DNA from 3 places in the Nocardioides sp. Z30_9 genome. Region 2 is predicted to be linked to each of the others. Evidence: riboswitches for the same ligand, from Rfam matches in the RefSeq annotation. Region 2 holds a riboswitch; each other region holds the start of a gene.
What was found. Region 2 has a riboswitch for cyclic di-AMP ahead of AC4BGB_RS03265 (C40 family peptidase). Riboswitches for the same ligand answer to the same signal wherever they lie in the genome.
Positions count from the first base shown of each region.

Region 1 (2,251 bases), 720 kb from region 2:
CGCATCGCGGCGGCGTCGCCGTACGGGACGACCCGGAAGCCGGGGGTGAACGGGCCGAAGCCCTCCCGCGCCAGCGGGTCGGTGGAGAAGCTGACGATCGTGGTGGTGCGCCCGTGGAAGTTGTCGCCCGCCACGACGATGTTGGCCTGGTTCGCCGGCAGCCCCTTGAGGTCGTAGCCCCACTTGCGCGCGACCTTGATCGCGGTCTCCACGGCCTCGGCGCCGGTGTTCATCGGCAGCACCCGGTCCATTCCGGCCAGAGCGGCGAGGTCGCGGCAGAACGGCCCGAGCTGGTCGTTGTGGAAGGCCCGGCTGGTCAGGGTCACCCGGTCGAGCTGGTCACGCGCCGCCTGGATCAGGCCGGGGTGGCGGTGGCCGAAGTTCAGCGCGGAGTAACCGGCCAGGCAGTCGAGGTAGCGGCGCCCGTCGACATCGGTCACCCAGGAACCCTCCGCCTCGGCCAGCACGACCTGGAGGGGGTAGTAGTTGTGCGCGACGAAGCGGTCTGCGAGGTGCAGGTGCTCCTCGGTCTGCGGTGCTGGTGCGGTCTTCCCACGGCTGAGGTTCGTCATCGGGTCCCTTCGCGTCGCGCCGCACCCGGGCGGCGGCTGACTTTCTGGTCGCTTCGCACTGTGTTCTCGGTCGCTTCGAACTGTACGGGTGGCTCGGAGACTGCCGAAACGCCGATCGTCCCGTGGGCTTGCCCGCCTCAGGAGGCTGCGCCTAAGGTGACGCGTCCCGGAGGACCGGGACGCCCCCGTCGTCGCCGAGTCCTGTCCGCGCGGAGGGCCCTCTACCAATCAGCGGACAAGAGCGGGGAACCCACTTTCCCGGGTCGTGGAGACACGACCCTCTGGGGTGAAGCCATCACCTTTGGCCGGGCACCTTCAGCCCGAACCCGACAGCTAACCTCGCAGGCGCACGGAGGAACCACCCATGCGCATGCGCACGCTCTCAGCGACCCTCCTGGTCGCGTTCACCACCGCCATCCTCATCGGGGGAAGCCTGGTCGCGCCGGCCGAGGCCGCCACGATGAAGACCTGGACCCGGCTGGCCAAGTGCGAGTCCGGCGGCCGCTGGCACGTCAACACCGGCAACGGCTACTACGGCGGGCTCCAGATCAGCCCGCGCACCTGGCGCGGGCACGGCGGCAAGAAGTACGCCTCCAACGCCCACAAGGCCACCAAGCGCCAGCAGGTCCGCGTCGCCAAGCGGATCAAGAACAACCAGGGCTGGCGCGCCTGGCCGTCCTGCTCCAAGCGCATCGGGGTGCGCTGAGCCGGCGGGACCGGCTCGATCGATCGCCAGTACGTCGTCTGGTGTAGTGCCCTGGACAATGGTGTGTGAGACACACTAATGTTCAGCACATGCCAGACGACGTCCTCGCCGCACACCTGCAGGAGCTGCGCCGCGGCACCGTGGTGATGGCCGCACTCGCGACGCTGCGGCGTCCGACGTACGGCTATGCCCTGCTGGAGTCCCTCGCCGACGCGGGGTTCGGGGTGGACGGGAACACGCTGTATCCGCTGCTGCGACGCCTCGAGAAGCAGGGACTGCTCACCAGTGAGTGGAACACCGAGGAGTCGCGGCCGCGCAAGTTCTACCGGGTCAGCGCGGAGGGAGAGGCCCTGCTGCAGGACCTTCTCGACGAGTGGCAGGCCCTGCACACATCGATCGAGAAGCTGAGGTGACCTAGATGCAGACCCAGGACCAGTCCCCCGGGCGTTCCGACCTCACCGAGAGGTACGTCCACGCCGTCACCCGCACCCTGCCCGAGGACCAGCGGGCCGACGTTGCCGAGGAGCTGCGCGCGAGCATCACCGACCGGGTGGAGTCGCTGCAGCACTCCTCGGGACTGCCGGCGAGCCGGGCGGAGTACGCCGCACTCGAGGAGCTCGGCGACCCTGACCGGCTGGCGGCCGGCTACACCGGGAGGCGGCTGTACCTGATCGGGCCGGAGCTCTACCCGGCCTACGTACGGGTGCTCAAGCCGCTGCTCTCCTCGATCGTCCCCGTCGTGGCGGTCGTCATCGCGGTCATCGCGACCATCGACGGCAGCTCCATCGGCGGGGTCATCGGCGAAACCGTCTGGGTGTCCCTCACGGTCGCCCTGCACGTCTTCTTCTGGGTCACCCTGGCCTTCGTGCTCACCGAACGAGGCATCTCGACCGACGACCTGCGCGACACGATGAAGGTCGACTGGGAGCCCGAGCAGCTGCCCGAGCTCCCCCGCGGAGCGCACGGCTCGTTG
Region 1 is NZ_JBZAJF010000001.1:1,376,691-1,378,941, forward strand. Features, by position in the region: gene rocD (ornithine--oxo-acid transaminase) at 1-572, opposite strand, end outside; cyclic di-AMP (ydaO/yuaA leader) riboswitch at 785-932, shown strand; gene AC4BGB_RS06730 (transglycosylase family protein) at 937-1,278, shown strand; gene AC4BGB_RS06735 (PadR family transcriptional regulator) at 1,368-1,691, shown strand; gene AC4BGB_RS06740 (permease prefix domain 1-containing protein) at 1,697-2,251, shown strand, end outside.
Region 1: linked by a shared signal. The riboswitch ahead of AC4BGB_RS06730 (transglycosylase family protein) and the one ahead of AC4BGB_RS03265 (C40 family peptidase) in region 2 are both predicted to bind cyclic di-AMP.

Region 2 (2,251 bases):
AGACGAGATCACCTGGCTGCAGCTCGCTCTCGGAGACACGGGTCCCCGAATTGTACTGCGCCGAGGAGCTGTGCGGCAGGCTCACGCCCGCCTGCGCCCAGGCCATCATGGTCAGGCCGGAGCAGTCGAAGGACGACGGCCCGGCAGCGCCGTAGACGTAGGAGTTGCCGATCTTCGACTTCGCGTAGGCCAGCACCGGGCCGCCGAGACGCTTGAGCCGCTCGGCCGCGGCCTTGACCCGGGCAGCCTCGGCCTGCGCCTCCAGCCGCTTCAGGTGCGCGTTGGCGTTCGCCACCCGCGCGTCCTCGCTCCGCTTGCGCTCCAGCAGCGCCTTCTCGCGGCCCGCCTGGGCGTCGACCTGGCCGCGCACGGCCACCCGGCGCTCGTGGAGCTGCGCAAGCTTGATGTTCGAGTCGGCCAGGGCCTGTGCGCTGGCTCCCGCCTCCTCGGTGGTCAAGGTGACGTTGGACAGCAGCACGTCGGCGCTGCGCGAGAGGTCCTTGGCCGGGATCGAGGCGCCGGCGGCGCTCACCGAATCGCTGGAGACCGTGCTGGCCACCTGGGCGCGCAGGCTGTCCAGCACCTGGCGATGGTGGCGGATGTCGGCACGGACCCGCGCGAGCGTCGTGCGCTTCTTCACCAGGGTCGACCTGGCGGCGTCGTGCCGCTTCTCGGCGGCCTCGGCGCGGTCCGAGAGTCGGTCGACCCTCGCCTGCACGGCTTCGATGCCGTTCGGAGCGGCTGCGGCAGGCGCTGGCGCGACGACGCCGAGTCCGAGGGTGGTCAGTGCCGTGGTCGTGACCGCCGCGGCAATTCGGGCATGGGTTTTTTTCCGGCCGTCGAGCAAGATCGGTCGGTCTCCTCTTTGTCTGTACGCCTACCAGGTCAGCTGACGGATTCGGGCCCAAAGACGCCCTACCAGCCTCCGCGACACCTCAGTGACGCGTTGGCCGGATTCACCCCAAGTAACGTGGGTCCCCGGCTCCGGCACAGACACTCGGGAGTGACTGATTCAGACTCGGCGCGGCCCCCGAGCTCACCTGGTCGGTGTGCTGGTCCGAGGGCCCTAGGTTCAACACACTAAGCACGAAACCGCACGGTGGCCAACTCGGCGAGGGGCGCAAGGGGCTGTGTTCATGTTCACGCGGACTCCACCTCGGGGCCCGACATCGGTGTCACCATGCGCAGCGGCGGCACCAGTCCTGACTGGGCGAGAACGCCCAGAGCCTCCTGCTCCTCGCTGTCGAAGCTGAGCTCGGGAGGCGGCCCGAGCAGGACCGTCACCACGCAGTCGTGGCAGGACAGGCCACGCACCAGGCAGGTGTCGCAGTCGATGTGAACGCTCATCTGTGGGCTCCTCGGGGGTGGTGCTGGGGAAGTGATACCCGGACTCCACCACCTGCCACCGACAGTGTTGCTTTCGCCACGTCCACGGCCCTGCCTGGCGGCTTTTGTCGGTGCGGCTGCCTAGCGTCGTCCACGTGAGCAAGTGGTCCGCACAGATGAGCTTCGACGAGCTGGGGCGCCCCCTGCGTGATGTCACCTTCTGCGTGGTGGACCTCGAGACCACCGGCGCCTCGGTGCGAGGCGGGGCGATGATCACCGAGATCGGCGCGGTCAAGGTGCGCAGCGGCGAGGTCCTCGGCGAGTTCCAGACGCTGGTCAACCCGCACACGCAGATCCCGCCCTTCATCGCCGTGCTCACCGGCATCACCAACTCGATGGTGGCTTCCTCCCCTCCGATCGAGTCGGCGTTGCCCGCCTTCCTCGAGTTCGCCCAGGGCAGCGTCCTCGTGGCCCACAACGCGCCCTTCGACATCGGCTTCCTCAAGCACTTCGCCGCCGCTCAGGGGCACCCCTGGCCGGGGTTCGAGGTCCTCGACACGGCGCGGCTCGCCCGCCGCGTGATCACCCGTGACGACGCCCCCAACTGCAAGCTGAGCTCGCTCGCGGTGGCGTTCGGGTCCACGACCACCCCCAACCACCGGGCCCTCTCCGACGCCCGGGCGACCGTCGACGTGCTGCACGGCCTGATGGAGCGCCTCGGCGGGCTGGGCGTGCACACGCTCGAGGAGCTCTCCACCTACACCTCGCGGGTCAGTCCCGCCGTACGCCGCAAGCGCCACCTCGCCGAGCACCTGCCGCACTCCCCCGGCGTCTACCTGTTCCGCGACGAGCAGGAGCGGGTGCTCTACGTGGGCACCTCACGAGACCTCCGCACCCGGGTGCGCTCCTACTTCACCGCCTCGGA
Region 2 is NZ_JBZAJF010000001.1:651,989-654,239, forward strand. Features, by position in the region: gene AC4BGB_RS03265 (C40 family peptidase) at 1-847, opposite strand, end outside; cyclic di-AMP (ydaO/yuaA leader) riboswitch at 860-1,013, opposite strand; gene AC4BGB_RS03270 (hypothetical protein) at 1,141-1,347, opposite strand; gene AC4BGB_RS03275 (DEDD exonuclease domain-containing protein) at 1,482-2,251, shown strand, end outside.

Region 3 (2,251 bases), on a different contig from region 2:
GGTGAACTTCTGGCCCATGGCAGCGACTCAGGGGGGCGGCAGCAGGTCGTTGAGCGCGGTGAGCCAGTCGACCAGCGTGGGGACGGCGCCGTCGCCGACGGCGGTGTCGATGCCGAGGTAGCGCAGGCCGACCAGGGCCAGCGCGATCAGGGAGATCACCATGCCCAGCGACGCCAGCAGGCTTCCGGAGACGCCGCGCCGGCTCGCCTTGGCGAGGCCGATCACCGAGCTGACCAGGCCGAGGGCCCCCAGTCCGACACAGACCGCGAGCATCAGTGAGAAGGGCGTGGCCAGGAAGGCGACCAGCCCGGCGATGAAGCCGACCTCGGCGGCCGCCGAGGTGCGCTCCACCCGGGCCGGTGAGGTCTCGAACAACCCGCCCAGCTCGTCCTCGACCAGCAGGGGCTCCTCGGCGGTGAGGGCCCGGTCGCTCCCGAGATCCTGGGTCGTCATGGACCCAGCGTAGGTCGGTCAGCGCATGCTTCCGGCGAACCAGCTGTTGGAGAAGGGCGTGTCGAAGCGGACCTTCTTGCCCGAGCCGGGTGCGTGCACGATCTGGGGAGTTCCCTGCTTCCACCGCAGGAACATGGCGGTGTGGTAGACCCGGCCGCCGCGGGTGAAGTACAGGAGGTCGCCGGGGCGCATCTTGCTGCGGGCGATGCGGTGTGCGCGGCCGGACTGGGCAGCGGCGGTGCGGGGGATCTTGATGCCGGCCTTGGCGAAGCTGTACTGCATCAGCCCGGAGCAGTCGAAGGATCCGGGACCGGAGGCACCCCACTTGTAGGGGTCACCGACCTGCTGGACAGCGATCTTCATGGCGCGGTCGACGCGGCTGGCACCCGTGGCCGCCGGCTGGGCGGCCGCGGCCGCCGCGGCGGCCCGCTTCTTGGCCTGGCGCGCCTTCTTGGCCCGGATCTTCTTGGCCCGGATCTTCTGGGCCCGGACCTTGGCGGCCCGGGCCTTCTTCGCCCGGAGCTTCTTGGCCCGCAGCTTGCGAGCGGTGTTCTTCTTGCCGGCCTTCTTCTTCTTGGCCTTCTTCTTGTGCTTGCGCTCGGCGCTGTGGTCGGCGGTGGCGGTGCCGGGCCCGGACGAGGGGTTCGGCGAGGGGGCCGGAGCAGGGGCGGCCGTGGCGGCGGGTCCGACGAGGGAGAGGCCGATCAGGAGCAGCAGCGACAGGGCCGGGAGCAGCAGGTATCGCGAGAGGGGCTTGTGGAGGGGGGCGTTGCTGGGCACAGGAGTCCTTCCGACGCCTGCGGGGTCAGCTGTCGGGTTGGAGCTGAAAGTGCTCCGTCACAGTCTCGTGACTTCACCCCGAGCCCCGGCCCCCGGAGGAGCCGATGCATGGAACCTGTGGGTCCCCCGCTCCTGCCCCAGGAGTTCGGTTGGACACCCGGGACTGGGCAGGATTCGGCGGTCCCGGGCGGTGTTCGACCGCACAAGACTAATAGGACGCCGGAGCGGGTGTCCGTCATATCACCAATTGATATGATTTTGCTGAGACGTGCCTCAGAGGTCGACGGTGGCGTTCTTCCCCACGTCGGGCTCGTCGCCGGTGACCTTCGACTTCACGAACGCCAGCGCCGTGGCGACCCGGCCTCCGGGGCTGTCCCAGTACTCCGCGGAGTCGGCCTCGACCAGCATCAGCTGCACGTTCCCGGAGTCCTTGCCGTCGGGGAACCACGCCTCGACGACCGGGTTCCACAGCTCGTCGATCTTCGCCCGGTCCCGGTGGAGGCTGGCGTGGCCGGAGACCGAGAGCCAGGTGGAGCCGTCGGCGAACGCGAGGTTGACCCGCTTCTCGGCCTGCACGTTCGCGGCCTGCTCGCTGGTGGCGTCGACGAAGAACCACACGTCGCCGCCGTCGGTGACCTCCTGCGGCGTCATCGGGTGGGAGTGCAGCCGGCCCTGGTCGGCGACACCGACCGAGGTGAGCATGCAGAAGCGGTCGCCTCGCATGATCTTGACGACCTTGTCCTGCTCGAGGTCGTGACCTTGGTGCTCCGACATGAGGGTCCTCTCGGTGTGTCCGCAGTGGCCCGGAGTGGCCTGGAGTGGCCCCGCCAAACTAGCCACGCGCACCTAGTACCCAGGTCCCTTGTGGTGCCACGTGGGGGTCCACCCCGGGACAGGCGCTCGTTTGCGTCCGGTCCGGGCCGGGTACTCCGAGCCGATGACACCGCCTCCCGACCCGACGGGGTCCGCCCAGCTGCCCGAGCACCGACGGCCCGAGGGGGTCAGCGACGCCACGGTC
Region 3 is NZ_JBZAJF010000002.1:339,379-341,629, forward strand. Features, by position in the region: gene AC4BGB_RS12335 (iron chaperone) at 1-18, opposite strand, end outside; gene AC4BGB_RS12340 (hypothetical protein) at 28-453, opposite strand; gene AC4BGB_RS12345 (C40 family peptidase) at 472-1,233, opposite strand; cyclic di-AMP (ydaO/yuaA leader) riboswitch at 1,236-1,392, opposite strand; gene AC4BGB_RS12350 (pyridoxamine 5'-phosphate oxidase family protein) at 1,507-2,007, opposite strand; gene AC4BGB_RS12355 (hypothetical protein) at 2,171-2,251, shown strand, end outside.
Region 3: linked by a shared signal. The riboswitch ahead of AC4BGB_RS12345 (C40 family peptidase) and the one ahead of AC4BGB_RS03265 (C40 family peptidase) in region 2 are both predicted to bind cyclic di-AMP.